DNA from 2 places in the Corallincola spongiicola genome. Region 1 is predicted to be linked to the other one. Evidence: riboswitches for the same ligand, from Rfam matches in the RefSeq annotation. Region 1 holds a riboswitch; the other holds the start of a gene.
What was found. A riboswitch is a leader RNA that binds a small molecule or an ion and turns the genes downstream of it on or off. The one in region 1 is predicted to bind thiamine pyrophosphate.
Positions count from the first base shown of each region.

Region 1 (7,683 bases):
CTGGTCTGCTTATCAGCCGGCAATAACGCCAGATAGATAAGTGTTCGCAAACCAAAGTCGGTGTAGGTGGTCAATCGCATAACCGGTCGTCACACAATGAAATAAGTGGAGTGCCATTATACCAGCTCAATACTCGATGACATCCACTTAACCGACGCCACCTGATTCCAATCAAGTCAACGCCCGATCCCAATCCTTCCACACCGGCTGAAAGCCCAAGCGACTAATACTGGCCGCCACCTGTTCTGGGCGGCGTTCGTCAGAGATCTCGAACTGTTCTAGTTGTGGTTTAACCCCATCGGCGTAGCCGCCCGGTTGGGTTTGCGAAAAAGCGCTCATGGTGGTGATCCCCAGCGGCAAGACTTGATCACGGAACGTCGCCGATTCTCTCGTCGACAGCGATATCTCCACTTGCGAATTAAGCAAACGATAAGCACAGATCAACTGCACCAACTGACGGTCGTTCATGATCGATTTTGGTTGCAGCCCTCCGGTGCAAGGGCGCAAACGCGGAAATGACAAGCTATAACGTGTTTTCCAGAACTGTTGTTCCAGATAGTGCAGGTGCGCAGCAACATGAAAGCTATCCACCCGCCAGTCATCCAAGCCAATCAGCGCACCTAAACCAATTTTGTTGATACCGGCACGCCCCAAGCGTTCAGCAGTTGCAAGACGCCAATCAAAATCCCGCTTTTTCCCTTTGGTATGGTGCTCAGCATAAGTACGACGATGATAGGTCTCCTGATACACCAACACGGTATCAAGCCCCAGACTGATCAGCTGTTCATACTCATCTTGCGCCAGCGGCTGCACTTCCATGGAGATATGGGAGAAATACTCTCGCAACAGCGGTAGCGCCTGGGCGAAATACGCCATCCCCACCTTACGTTCCGACTCGCCAGTGACTAACAACAGGTGGTCAAAACCCATCTGTTTAATCGCTTCCGCTTCACGACGCAGCTCCACCATATCAAGGGTTTTCCGGCGTATCGGGTTGTGCATCGAAAAACCACAGTAGGTGCAAATATTGCTGCACATGTTTGACAGGTACAGTGGAATATAGAGCTGAATGGTATTACCAAATCGCTGCCGAGTTAACTGAGCGGCTTGCTGTGCCATCTGTTCCAGAAACGGCTCAGCAGCAGGGGAAATCAGTGCCTGAAAATCATTCAGATCACGCTTAGGTTTAGCTAACGCACGCCGCACGTCAGCGGCGGTTTTGCCATTGATAGTGAGAGACAAATCATCCCAATCCCAATCGGCGATCAGCTCGGCAAAACTCACAGCGCCTCCAGCGGTTGATCCAGAAAGGCAGTCAATGGGCTGCTAGCCACTGCCGCAGATTGACGCCCGGCCAAACCCGCTTCATAGGCCATCCGTCCGGCCTCTACCGCCAGTTTAAATGCCCGAGCCATAGCCACCGGATCCGCGGCAACGGCAATGGCGGTATTCACCAGCACCGCATCAGCGCCGAGCTCCATCGCCAGGGCGGCATCAGATGGCGCACCGATGCCAGCATCAACCACCACAGGCACGTGAGCCTGCTCAATAATAATCTCTAAGAACTCTCGGGTACGCAGCCCTTGGTTCGAACCGATGGGAGATCCCAATGGCATGACTGCCGCACAACCCACCTCCTCTAGCCGTTTACACAGCACAGGATCGGCATGAACATAAGGCATCACCACAAAGCCCTGTTTCACCAACGTTTCTGCTGCTGATAGGGTTTCAATAGGATCTGGCAGTAGGTATTTGGGATCCGGATGGATCTCCAGCTTAACCCATTCGGTACCTAACGCCTCGCGCGCCAAATTGGCTGCAAACACCGCTTCTTCGGCGCTTTTAGCACCAGAGGTATTGGGCAGTAGTGACACACCCGCATCGATCAGAGGCTGCAAGATATCGTCATCACTGGCGTTAAAGTCCACCCGTTTCATCGCCATGGTGACCAACTCACTGCCACTGGCCAGCAATGCGTCGGTCATCCATTGACGACTGGCAAACTTACCGGTGCCGGAGAATAACCGACTGCTGAATTGCTTCTTCGCTATGCTTAACATGGTGTAATCTCACTGTTCAATTTAGCCACCGGCGATCGCCTTAAATAGCTGCAACTCTTCATCGCCAACCAACTCATGCAGATGCCACTGCGCCCTTGGTAATACCTGTTGATTGACTGCAATCGCCACCCCAAGGGTGTCGACTTCAGTTAACCGCAGCAGATCGGCGACGGTCGAGCTGACAGGGCAGTCCACCGCCTCACCGTTTACTTTTACAGTGATCATAAGCAGGCTCCTGCCACTCTATTTGTCTCAGCAACAGCCACAGGATCACCGGCAATATGCTGTAATTTCGCAATCATCGATTCCGCCGCAGTGGCTTTAGTGATCGCACTGACTACCGCGAAGCTCCCCACCCCAGTGTTCATCACTGCGCTGGCGCGTTCGGCATCAATGCCGCCAATGGCCACCAGCGGCGTATTGGGTAGCAGTTGCACCTGCTGCGCCAGGCGAAATAGCCCCTGAGGCTGAGAAGGCATCTGCTTGGTTTGGGTGGCAAAGATATGGCCAAGCGCCAAGTAGCTAGGTCGCAACTGGGCAGCACGTAGCAGCTCATAGATACCATGGGTACTGATGCCCAAACGCAATCCAGCGCGCTTAATGGCTGCCAGATCGGCGGTTTGTAGATCTTCCTGTCCCAGATGAACACCATAGGCACCCAACTCGATAGCCAACTGCCAGTGATCATTAATAAACAGACGCGCTTGATATTGATGCCCAAGAGCCACCGCTGCCGCTATCTGCTGGCGCAGATCTGGCGACTGAGGATCCTTAATCCGCAGCTGCAATGTCTTAACGCCCGCCGCGAGCAAACGCGCAAGCCAAGCAACAGAATCGACCACCGGATATAAACCCAAACGTTGCGGGCAAGGTGCAAAAGGTACTGGCGAAACCAGCTCATCCGACGCTGTTAACTCAGCCAGCGATGCACCAACTCGCGGCAACATAACGCTATCCGTTGGCCATCCCAAATGCTTTACAGGGCCGGCGCCAGCACCCACTGACACTGCCGCAGCTAAGCCCTGCTGCAGATAACCACGGGCAAACACCAGGGCATCTTCTAATGCATACCCTTGCGCCCAGATCGCCGCGATGGCGCTAGCCAAACTACACCCCGTACCATGGCCATGGGCGGTGTCCAAACGTGGCGCTGAAAGATAGCGCTGACTGTCTCCATTGCTCCAATAATCCAAACAGTGATCAGCCAGCAGTTGATAATGCCCACCTTTGAGCAAGACCGACCCGACGCCCAGCGCCAGTAGTTGCTTGATCACGGGTTCAGGTAGCAAATCATCTTGCAATGCCATACCCGCTAACTGTGCGGCCTCCATGGCGTTCGGCGTGAGTAGATCGATCCAAGGTAGCAAGTGTTTAGTAACCGCAGCCAAGGTGGACTCAGCAACTAAGTTGTCTCCGCTACTCGCCACCGCAACGGGATCATAGATCACCAGCGGTACGCGATGCCCTGTTTGCTCCGATGTTTGTTTTAACTGCTGCAGCCATTGGCTGACCATGACCACTTGTGACACCGTGGCCAACAAGCCGATCTTGATGATCCGCGGTGGCAGATCCGCAAGCAACACATCCAGCTGAGATTGCAGTACCAGATCAGACACTGGATTAACCTGAGAAACAGCCACCGAGTTCTGCGCCGTCACAGCGGTGACCACAGTACAACCATGGGCACCTAAGCCATTAATCGCCTGCAGATCCGCTTGAATACCGGCTCCCGCACTACAATCCGAACCACCAATAGCCCAAACGATGGCAGAGGCTTGGCCTTCTCCACCACCGGCAACCAGCTCACCACCACAGGTATAAGGGGTGATCATTCGCTGACTTTCTCCCCTTCTGCAGCGGCAACGTCGGTCGGCGCTTTGTAGAGTTCGCTGCCTTGCTGGCGGAAGGTTTCAGACATCTTCGCCATCCCTTGCTCGGCTCCTTCGACACTGTCCACTGCCACCGTAATAGTTTCATCCAGCAGCTTAATGCTGATCTGCTCCTGCTTGGCGGCAAATTCACGCACCTCTTGAGAGATCTTCATCGAGCAGAATTTCGGCCCACACATGGAACAGAAGTGCGCCAGCTTGCCCGACTGCTGGGGGATTGTTTCATCGTGATAAGCACGGGCGGTATCGGGGTCAAGGGAGAGATTAAATTGATCTTCCCAGCGGAACTCAAAACGTGCTTTGGAGAGCGCGTTGTCCCGTACTTGAGCACCGGGATGGCCTTTGGCTAAATCGGCCGCATGGGCAGCGATCTTGTAAGTGATCAACCCCTCTTTCACGTCGGCTTTATTTGGCAAGCCAAGGTGCTCTTTTGGCGTTACGTAACACAACATAGCGCAGCCGTACCAACCGATCTGCGCGGCACCAATACCTGATGTGATGTGATCATAACCGGGCGCAATATCTGTGGTCAGCGGCCCCAACGTATAGAAAGGCGCTTCATGGCAGGCGGAGAGCTGCTTATCCATGTTCTCCTTGATCAACTGCATCGGCACATGACCAGGACCTTCGATCATCACCTGCACATCATATTCCCAAGCGATTTTGGTCAGCTCACCCAAGGTATATAGTTCACTGAATTGTGCCTGATCGTTAGCATCCGCGACCGAGCCTGGACGCAAGCCATCACCCAGGCTGAGGGAAACGTCATAGGCAGCACAGATTTCGCAAATATCGCGGAAGTGGCTATAGAGGAAGTTTTCCTGATGGTGAGACAAGCACCATTTCGCCATGATTGAACCACCACGGGAAACGATACCTGTCATCCGCTTCGCCGTCATCGGCACATAGGCCAGCAACACGCCGGCATGAATGGTGAAGTAATCAACGCCCTGTTCACACTGCTCAATCAAGGTGTCACGGAATACATCCCAAGTGAGATCTTCCGCCACCCCTTTCACTTTTTCCAGCGCCTGATAGATAGGTACGGTGCCAATCGGCACCGGGCTATTACGAATGATCCACTCACGGGTTTCGTGAATATAGCGACCCGTTGACAGGTCCATCACAGTGTCGGCGCCCCAGCGGGTTGACCACACCAGCTTTTCTACCTCTTCCTCAATCGAAGAGGTCACCGCCGAGTTACCGATATTGGCATTCACTTTGACCAAAAAATTACGGCCAATAATCATCGGCTCCGACTCTGGGTGATTGATATTGGCTGGAATAATCGCCCGCCCTTCAGCCACTTCGTTACGAACAAATTCCGCTGTTATCTGCTTTGGTAAATTCGCACCGAATGCCTCGCCCGGATGTTGCACAGCCAGCTCCGCAGCCACTTCAGCCCGGCCCATATTTTCACGCAACGCAATGTATTCCATCTCTGGGGTGATCACGCCTGCGCGGGCGTAATGCATTTGGGTGACGCAACGTCCCGCCAAAGCTCTTTTCGGCTTAGGCAGATGCTCAAAACGGATATGGTCTAAGCCTTCGTCGGCAAGACGCTGCTGGGCAAACAGTGAGCTGGCACCAGCGAGCGCTTCAGTGTCATTGCGCGCTTCAATCCATTGTTGACGCAAGCGCGGTAAACCGCGTTGCAGGTCGATGCTGGCATCAGCTTCTGTGTAGTAGCCTGAGGTATCATAAACGCGGATCGGCGCGTTATCTTCAAATTCAGGCTGCGCTTTTGTGCCACCAACTAAGGTTGGCGACAACGAAATTTCACGCATCCCCACTTTCACGCCAGGTAATTCACCCTGCACAAAAACTTTATGCGAATTAGGAAAAGAGAGATCTGCCAAATTGGCAAAAAATGCTTGCGCGGCGGCACGGGCGTCGCGCCGTGGATTGCTTTCTGAAACAGTCGTGGTTTGTGTCATTGTGGCCTCACGTTAATCCGTAGTAACAGTTAACGCCGGCGCACCGATAGATGAGTGGTTCAGTAGGATTAAGGGCTATGGCTTCTGCTAGGTATCGCAGCTGTTTGCGATAGACAACAGGGACACGCCCTCTTGTTTCCCTTCGCAGGCATTAACCTGATCAGGTTCAACGGATCCCGCTTTCGCGATCTCAGCCTATCTACCCAAAGGTAGCTCGGCACTCCGACAAGATATTGGCAACGAGTATAGGGGAAATAGAAAGGGCCGCACAAGTGCGACCCTTTAAAAACTAGTGCAAGAGATAAAGCCCTGAACTTCAGGCAGCGTAACTCTCTTCATTTGTGGCCTGAGGGCTGCTTTCGTCAGCGATCAGAACGAGTTGCTTTAGGTGATCAAAAATATCCACCATCACAGTGCGATCCGTCGCCAGTTGTTTTCGCAGCGCTTCCACTTCTGCTGCGGTCATGGCTTTATCCATTACAATCTCCAACTGGGTTATTTAAAATTGGTTATAAATTGGTCTGCGCTAAGAGTAGTAATCACTAAAAAATACGGTCTGATCTAGCGCAACAAATTCTCAATTAGCTATTTATTCGTCATTTAATGATGCAATTTTAGTCAATTGTTTACGTTTTGTTAAATTTTTTAGCGAAAAAAAGTAACTTTTTTATAACACTCGGTTTTACAAAGATTTTTCTGCACTGAAAATAGTTTTATGACAACAAAGCGAAGCCAGTACGCTCAAATACGGGATAATTTGCGACCCAGATCACACCTACAAAATGGCAATAGTCCAAACCGTTGGAAATTTACTCAAAAAAAGAGAGCAACAATTTGCTCTCTTACTTTGAAATCACACGAAATGTTAACAATTTCATTTACATATTTAGCTCAACGCGCGCTTAACCAGTGCCAACATGGCTTCAGGTAAATCAAGTTGCAACGCTGCGGCATGACCCGCCTCAGACATCTTTGCCCAAGTCTTACGAATAATGCCTAACATCTTCTCTTCCGTATGCTTGGCTGCAAAGTCAGCGAAGTAATACTCCAGAAAAACCAGACAGATAACATCTTCTAAGGTCTGGCATTCAGCATCACGCTTAATTTTCTCTTTGCGCAGCAGTTGTTGGGTACGTACCGCATCGTCTTCGCTGTAGCCTTGCTCACGCATTAATTCCGCAGCCAAGTCTGCGTGCATTTTGCCCAAATCGGTACGCCACTGATGATAACCCTGACGATCCATCGGATAATCGCTGCGTGGGATCGCCCACCGCTTAATATGCTGCGCACGAGCCGCGATCTGCAGATGCTCACTGGCACCCGGCGCAAACTGTGCCAACCGCTCACTCATCCGTTGCCCATATAACAGCTCTTTTGGCACTTCGACCTCATGACAAAATTCCATATTGGGGTCTTGGCTATTCACCTGATCGATAGCCTCTAAAGTCAGATCTAAAGCCGAATCATTGTCCATGGGTCATCCTTCGTTATCTTTGTCTCAGGTTTAAATTAGCAGAATTAGAGAGTTAGCAGAAATCCCGCGACTTTAATCGCAGCGCGTGTAACTCATCGCTCCGATCCGTCAGTTTACCAGCAATCAGGTGCACTACCTCCCCTTGCTGATCTAACACGCCCCTGACTTCCAACAATCGGGCAGTCAAATAGGGCTGTTTTTGTGCCCGCGCCGTTGCCTGCCACACCACCACATTGGCATTCCCGGTTTCATCTTCCAGAGTAATAAAGGTCACTCCCGAGGCGGTACCAGGGCGCTGTCGTCCCGTCACCAGTCCCACCACG
Region 1 covers NZ_SHLY01000003.1:13,768-21,450, reverse strand. Annotated here, with positions in the region: gene EXY25_RS10460 (Rrf2 family transcriptional regulator) at 1-80, opposite strand, end outside; gene thiH (2-iminoacetate synthase ThiH) at 172-1,284, opposite strand; gene EXY25_RS10450 (thiazole synthase) at 1,281-2,060, opposite strand; gene thiS (sulfur carrier protein ThiS) at 2,082-2,285, opposite strand; gene thiE (thiamine phosphate synthase) at 2,282-3,892, opposite strand; gene thiC (phosphomethylpyrimidine synthase ThiC) at 3,889-5,886, opposite strand; TPP riboswitch at 6,006-6,121, opposite strand; gene EXY25_RS18765 (hypothetical protein) at 6,203-6,364, opposite strand; gene EXY25_RS10430 (DUF4202 domain-containing protein) at 6,773-7,360, opposite strand; gene EXY25_RS10425 (error-prone DNA polymerase) at 7,413-7,683, opposite strand, start outside.

Region 2 (7,683 bases), on a different contig from region 1:
CCAGCCAACAGCGGTGCGAGCTGCACCCCCAATTGGCTTAAACCAATCATCAAGCCAATAAAAAATACGACCTTACCAGCCATAGAGATAAAGAACTCTTGCAGTAGCTTGCTCAATTTTAGCTTTGAATTACTGACCGCTTTGGTCGCGACGGTACGGGCAACATCAGCTAAAAGGTGAAAACCGAACAAAATTGCACAAAATACAATTAACTTAACAATGAAGCTGATCGAATTTTCTCCGAACCAATTAGTTGCAGCTTCTGTCCAATTTTCGAGCAGCCTTGATAGTACTTTCACCTCAAATATATCTTCACTAACAGCCCCAGTACTGGTGATCAATACCTGCTTAAAATAGTCAGAATTCACATCAAGAGATTCAAGCACTGTCACTGCAGCCTCAATACTCTCGGTGCAAATTTCTCGTTTAATTCGCAAGCGGCGTAACGCATATTCGATATCTTCTTTTTCATAGGAAGTGGCTTTGGGGAGCTCTGCCGCCAACTCACCAATTCTAGTGTTGGCGAAATTCAGCAGTAAGCTAAGCTCGTTCGCGCGCAACGTAACATCTGCAACCAATAACGCACTCTGTTCAGTCACATCAACGCCGAGCTTGGACTCCCAACCCAATAGTGCCAAGCGTAACGATAACAAGCGGTTAATCCCCCTCTCTACATTAGCCATGGCTAACTCATTTTTTAGAGCTTGCTTACTATCCAATCCATCAAATGCCGCCCGTTTATCTTCTAGATCGCTATTCCTTTGCTGATAGGATCGGTTGAGTATTTGCCCTTGAGCTACCAAGGTATTAGTGATCAAGGTCCGCGTCTCATCGCTAACCGTCGCATCAGGATTAGCGAGCTCCTCTAGCAATCCAGGTAAAACTTCTGTTTGATAATCGAGCAGAGACTGCACGCGCAGATGCAAAAGCAACCTTTGCTCTCCTTTGGCCGTAGCATACTCATCAATAAGCAATTTGCTTGTTTCATGATTATCAACGATACGCCTAACTTCTGAGTCAATATCATCTGCAAGCGCGGGGAATGTAGCGACGGCCAGCAAGATGGAAAACACCTTGCAGAGAAAAAAGGAGGTGAAGCAACGCTTCCTTTGCATATCTAAGTTCCTGAAGAAGTTATAGATCTAACTACTAGTATGCATGAAAATCCTATAATTCAAGTAATCACCGTGTGGAATGTTCACAGGGTGTTACCAAATACAACTGGCATCTCAGCGGTTCAGAGTAGATATTAGTTATTAAGCGCGTTTAGAAGAGGCGAAGCATGATGAAAAAGGTACTACTCACAATCACTGGCGTCACATTAATATTATTGGGCGCAGCGCTAATCATTACACCGGTACCTGGAATACTATTTATGATCATAGGGCTAGCCTGTTTGAGCCTGGTGTATGAACGTCCTAAATCTTTACTGCGCTTGCTGCAAGCAAAGCTACATCACGGCGCACGACGCATTGATAAACGCCGTATGCAGAAAAAACTCTATCGTTAACATCAATATTGAGGAAATTTGCTTTACCCACGCCATAGGGTTGGTGACAATGTAACAATCATTAAGCTGATTGCCCGCTACAGATGTCTAAGAAATTATCCTCATTTGCCGATCTCGCTGCACTAACCGGTCAGGCAGCACCGTCCACGGTGTCGACCAATGAATCACAACAAGATCTTGTTTATAGCACCGACGGTGGTCGCGTGGTAACACAAAAGCATGTCGATACGACGGCGATAATTGGAGACGGTCGTGTTCGGATATCTCGCTCAACGAAAGGCCGCGGAGGGAAAACTGTTTCAGTTGTGACAGGGCTAGCTCTAACTCATTCAGACCTGCAAAAGCTTTGTAAAACCCTAAAGAAACAACTTGGTTGTGGTGGTGTGGTTCGAAACGGCGAACTTGAATTTCAAGGCGACAAACGCGACCTACTGCTTAACGAACTAACTAAAGCTGGCTACCAAGCCAAATTAAGCGGTGGCTAAAACAATGAAAAAATATCTTACTCTTCTAGTGCTGCTTATCGTTTGTGCCTGCGCTGGTCCATTCTTTATTAAAGGCCCCGATGGCAAACCATTGCTAACCACCGCAACGATCTTTCCTCAAGATCAAAGTACCGTTTGGCGATACTGGAAAAACCGTATTTTGTTATCGTTTAAAATGCTAAGCCGACAGGCGCAGGAGAAATTAGGTGTCGAAGCTGACGCACCTAACGTGTACCGGTGGCAGGACGAACAAGGCAATTGGCATTACGGAGATGCTGAAGCGGGCAATAAAGCGGGCGCTCAAACCGAGCAAGTAAAACTTAAACCGGCAAAAATTGTTGGGCTTGACGGGCCATTACAGGAAGAAGATAAACCCACCGAAGCACCGGCGGCTGCTGATGGTGTCTCTCTCAGTGAATACACCGAGCGTCTCGGTAATATTAAGCTTGATGCAGAAGAAGCAAAGCGACTAATGGAACAAAGAAACGCTGCGCTGGAAAAATCAGAATAGAAAACTCAACAGCAACGTCAACTCCTGGCGTTTCTGGTATTGCTCCCCTATTTCATCATTTGCATCAGTTATGGCTCGCCTTAACATGAGTAGTTGTAAAACTATTGTCACTATTTAGTTAAAACTCATTTATAATTGCTCTCGGCCAAGGGGTGTTCTTGTTCAGAACTGAGACATCAATGATGAACCCTTTGAACCTGAACCGGCTGGTACCGGCGTAGGAATGGCGCTTTTCATCGAGCACAAATACCAGCCCCAATCTTCCCCAAAAACTGGTAAATGCATATATGCTCTTTTCCACTCTACCCCGTAAAACTAAGCTTGCCGCCGCCATCATTACCACTTTGGGTATCCCTCTGCCTGTATTCAGCGCAGCACCTACGGTAGCAGATGAAGATATAGAGCATATCAAAGTTACCTCCAGCTTCCGCTCCGAATCACTACAACACTCAGCTTCGAGCATTACTGTTCTAGACAGTAGCCTGATCCAAGACGAGGGCGGCGAACATTTTGAAGACCTCTTACACAACGTTGCCAATTTAAGTTGGGCAGGTGGAAGTTCCCGGCCAAAGTACTTTCAAATCCGAGGTGTAGGTGAACAAGAGGAGTATCAAGGGGCCCCCAACAGTTCTGTTGGTTTTGTTGTCGATGACATTGATCTTTCTGGCTTGGGAATGACCTCCAGTCTTTATGACATAGAGCAGGTGGAAGTGTTGCGTGGCCCCCAAGGCACCCGTTTTGGCGCTAATGCCCTAGCAGGTATGATCTATACGACCAGTAATGATCCGACTGACACGAGAGAGTTTGGTGCAGAGATCAGTGGTGGCCAAGAAGACCTATTCAGTTATGCAGGTTTTGCCTCTGGCCCAGTTGATAACAGCGGTGATCTGCTCTATCGCGTTTCGATACAGCAACATAACGAAAATGGCTTCAGAGATAACGATTATCTCGGTTCAGACGATAGCAACGAACGTGACGAACTAACATTACGTAGTAAGTTTCGCTGGTTTGCGAGTGATGAATTGCAAGTTGATTTAGCCCTGCTCTACGCCAACTTTGACAATGGCTATGACGCTTGGACATTAGACAATAATGGTTTTACCACCCTAACCGACCAACCTGGTAAGGATAAGCAGGAAACAACAGGCGGCTCCCTTAAGCTAAACTGGGAGCTTAATGAATTTGTTGATCTGGTATCAATATCCAGTGCTGCACATACCAATCACCGTCATGCCTATGATGGCGACTGGGCAAATCCAGAATATTGGTCTGCGTTGAGCTGTACTGATTATTATGATGAAAACGGCAATGGCGATTTCACTGACCAGATCCCCTGTCAGTACGACTACACTTGGGACAAACAGGCCACTCGTGACACTTACACTCAGGAAGTTCGCTTGTTATCTACTGAAGAATCAAGGCTTTTTAGCGGCACTACTGACTGGTTGACCGGGTTGTATATACAACGTTTAGAGGAAGATAATGACCTGGAAAGCTACTATAACGGCTTCCCCGATCTGTTCCTGCAGAGTGACTACGAAGCAACTAGCATTGCGCTATTTGGTCAGTTAGACACGCAGCTCAATGCCGCTACCAGTTTGTCATTAGGACTTAGAGTAGAACAGCGAGACGCTTCATACGATGATGACGGTGGTGACTCCTTTGATCCAGACGAAACGATGTGGGGCGGCCATATCACACTCAACTACTTAATCAATGAACGCTGGCAAAGTTACGGCAAACTGGCGCGCGGATATAAGGCTGGAGGGTTCAACACCGGTTTACCCGATGATTTCAGTGATAACCGAGAGTTCGACAGTGAAACACTGGATAATCTTGAATTCGGCATAAAGGGATACTGGCCAGAGCAGCAAGTATCAGTGCAGGCTGCCCTGTTTTATATGCATCGAGATGATCAACAAGTGGAAGCCTCTACTCAAGATCCGAACAACCCTCAGCGCTTCTTCCTATATACCGCGAATGCAACCAATTCCGATAGCTATGGCTTAGAGTTAGAAACGTCGTGGCAAGCGACGGATAATCTTACTCTGTACTCAAGTCTAGGCTTATTAGATACTGAATTTGACGACTATGTCGTCACCCAAGCAGATGGCTCTGAGCTCGATTTATCTGGTCGAGAACTAGCACATTCTCCCAATTATCAGTTCAGTATTGGTGCCACATGGCGTAACGATGAAGGCTGGTTTGCCAATATCAACTTGAACGGCTCTGATGGCTATTACTACTCAGATAATCACGATCAAAAAGCTGACAGCTACGAGTTACTTAACGCACGTTTAGGCTATGAAAAAGAAGATTGGTCCGTGTATCTGTGGGGCAGAAACATCACAGACGAAAAGTATGGTGTCCGTGGCTTCTACTTTGGGAACGAACCCGATCAGGATTGGGCTCCCAAACTTTATGAACGCTACGGCGATCCGCAACAATTCGGTGTTACTTTCCGCTATCACTATCTATAGGAATCATCATGAAAACGGCCGTCGAAATTAGTCTCTACCCGCTACAGGATAACTACATCGATATCATCAAGTGGTTTATTGGTCGTTTAGATGCTTACCCACAACTCGAGCGTAAAACCAATGGCATGAGCACTCAAATTCAAGGCGACCACAATGCCATTATGACTATTTTAAGTGATGAGATGGCGAACGCCTATCAGAAATGGGGACGCGGTGTGTTTGTGTGTAAGTTTATTCCCGGCGGGGTCAATCTTGACCATAGTGAATAGCGTCATATCTGATGACTGAACAATCTTTTTCATGGTGGCAGCAAGCGATAAACCAACTTCATGGTATGTGGGGATGGGAGTTGGTGGCTGTCATACTTGCTCTGGCCTACCTGATACTAGCAATGAACCGCAGCCAATGGTGCTGGCCTGCTGCATTCGCAAGCACACTCATATATACCGTGCTTTTTTGGCAAGTTGCACTACTCATGGAATCAGCCCTAAATGTCTACTACATGATAATGGCGATTTATGGCTTTTATCTCTGGCACAGGGACACGGCTGAGAACCAACAACTAATGGTTATATCTTGGTCAGGGCAAAAGCACTTTGCTATCGTCAGCGTAGTCACTCTGCTTTCTTTGATTGCAGGCTACCTGATGTCTACCTACACCCATGCTGAGTTTGCTTACTTAGATGCCGCGACCACCTGTTTTGCAGTCTACACCACCTACCTTGTCGCCATCCGTGTACTACAAAACTGGTTGTATTGGATAGTTATCGATGGCGTATCGATCTATCTCTATTTCGAAAAAGGCCTCTATCTAACCGCGTTGCTTTTTGCTATCTACATTGTGCTGGCAATACTGGGCTACTTCAGCTGGCAACGTAAGCATAGGCAGCAGGAACTATCACAGTGTCACCAGAGCTGATCGCCAGAGACTGCTTAGCGCGTGTTCCTCAAGCGCTTCTTTGTGGGCCACTGGAGAGCTTATCCATAAGCCCACTCAATCAAGGCCTTGGCAATACAGTCTTTGCCATCAGCCAGGGGGATAAGCCGCCTAAACAAGTCCTACGCCTTCTCAATCAAAACTTGGCGCTGATTAATCGCCACAATGAAGCTTTGGTCTGGCAACGATGCGCTGATATAGGTATCGCACCCGCACTCCTGTTCTGGAGTCATGAGCATCAATTCTGTGTCACAGACTATGTATGCCAACAAACGCCTTTCGTATTGGATATAGAGGCTCTGAGCCGCTTATTGGTTCGTCTGCATGCTTTACCTGCGCTACCCACCACGTCATATTCATATCAGCACCGCGTTGAATACTACTGGAATAACCTGGCTGAAAAATCACATCCTCAGTGGATCACTGCGCTGAAGCCGTACATCACTCAAATACCAAACATCGTCAGTTCAATTGAACAGAGTAAACTGCCCTCGTGTGTTTGCCATCACGACCTAACACCTGAGAATATTTTGATCGGCAACGACGGAATGCAGTTAATCGATTTTGAGTATGCCGATCAAGGTCACCCACTATTTGACCTTGCCAGCGCAACCGACGCGCTAGATAGCAGCAATAGTGACCTGTTATGGCAACATTACGCAGCACAACGGGGCATTAGTACGAGTAATCGGAACGAACAATTATCGTGGCAGAGCGCACAAACGCTATACACGTTACTCAGTCTATTGTGGGTATTGTCGGAGCAAGTCGTTCATTATCGATGCGAGCAACGCGCGTCAACACTGAACCTTCTTGCCAACCGCTATATGCAACGGCTCTCCAATAACGATTTTTCGTTATAGCAACAGAAAGACGCCGTCGAACGCCGCGCCGGAACCCTACTCTGGGCTCGATAAACACCTGCCACTCCCTGCGTCGTCACAGATTAGCTACTAAAAAAACAGGAAAAGCAGCCCAAGCCACCTTCCCTGCTGGTTTGCTAAAAGTTTGCCAAAAAGAATGGGATCATCAGTGCATTCACCAAATCAATAAAGAATGCACAAACCAAAGGCACAATAATAAACGCCAAATGGGATGTACCATAACGCTGAGAGACTGCAGACATATTCGCCATGGCTGTGGGGGTGGAGCCCAGGGAGATACCACCAAAACCGGAGCACACAACCGCTGCGTCATAGTTTTTACCCATGGCAGGAAAAATAACAAAGATGTTAATCAATATTGCCATGACAAATTGCGCAGCGAGGATGGTAAACATAGGGCCAGCAAGATCAATTAAACTCCATAACTGCATACTCATCAAAGACATCGCTAAAAAGGTACCCAATGCCAGATCAGCGATTAATGCGACTTCAGGTGTTCTTGAGGGCCACTTGGTACCGCTGATGCGAGGAAAAGAATCAGGTAACAAGTTAGTGATTAATATACCGGCGAACAGACAGGTCACAAACAGAGGTAATTGCAAGCCAAGTGAAGCAACACCTTCGTTCAAGAACATACCTAAAATGGCGCTGATATGAATAGCAAGCACGGCATCAAGGAAACCAAACGCGGTGATGTTTTGTCCGCCCGCTTTTTCATCAACAACACCAATATCTATCGGCGCTTGCTGCGCTGGTTTAAGATCATGTCGATTAATAAGGTACTTGGCAATTGGACCGCCCATCAGACTGGCCAATATCAAACCAAAAGTGGCACTGGCAATACCGATCTCCATGGCATTCGAAATACCAAACTCT
Region 2 covers NZ_SHLY01000001.1:503,760-511,442, reverse strand. Annotated here, with positions in the region: gene EXY25_RS02205 (mechanosensitive ion channel family protein) at 1-1,115, opposite strand, end outside; gene EXY25_RS02200 (PGPGW domain-containing protein) at 1,283-1,510, shown strand; gene EXY25_RS02195 (translation initiation factor) at 1,594-1,995, shown strand; gene EXY25_RS02190 (DUF4124 domain-containing protein) at 2,000-2,506, shown strand; TPP riboswitch at 2,645-2,747, shown strand; gene EXY25_RS02185 (TonB-dependent receptor) at 2,794-4,986, shown strand; gene EXY25_RS02180 (YkoF family thiamine/hydroxymethylpyrimidine-binding protein) at 4,995-5,255, shown strand; gene pnuC (nicotinamide riboside transporter PnuC) at 5,267-5,905, shown strand; gene EXY25_RS02170 (phosphotransferase) at 5,890-6,786, shown strand; gene gltS (sodium/glutamate symporter) at 6,924-7,683, opposite strand, start outside.
Region 2: linked by a shared signal. The riboswitch ahead of EXY25_RS02185 (TonB-dependent receptor) and the one ahead of thiC (phosphomethylpyrimidine synthase ThiC) in region 1 are both predicted to bind thiamine pyrophosphate.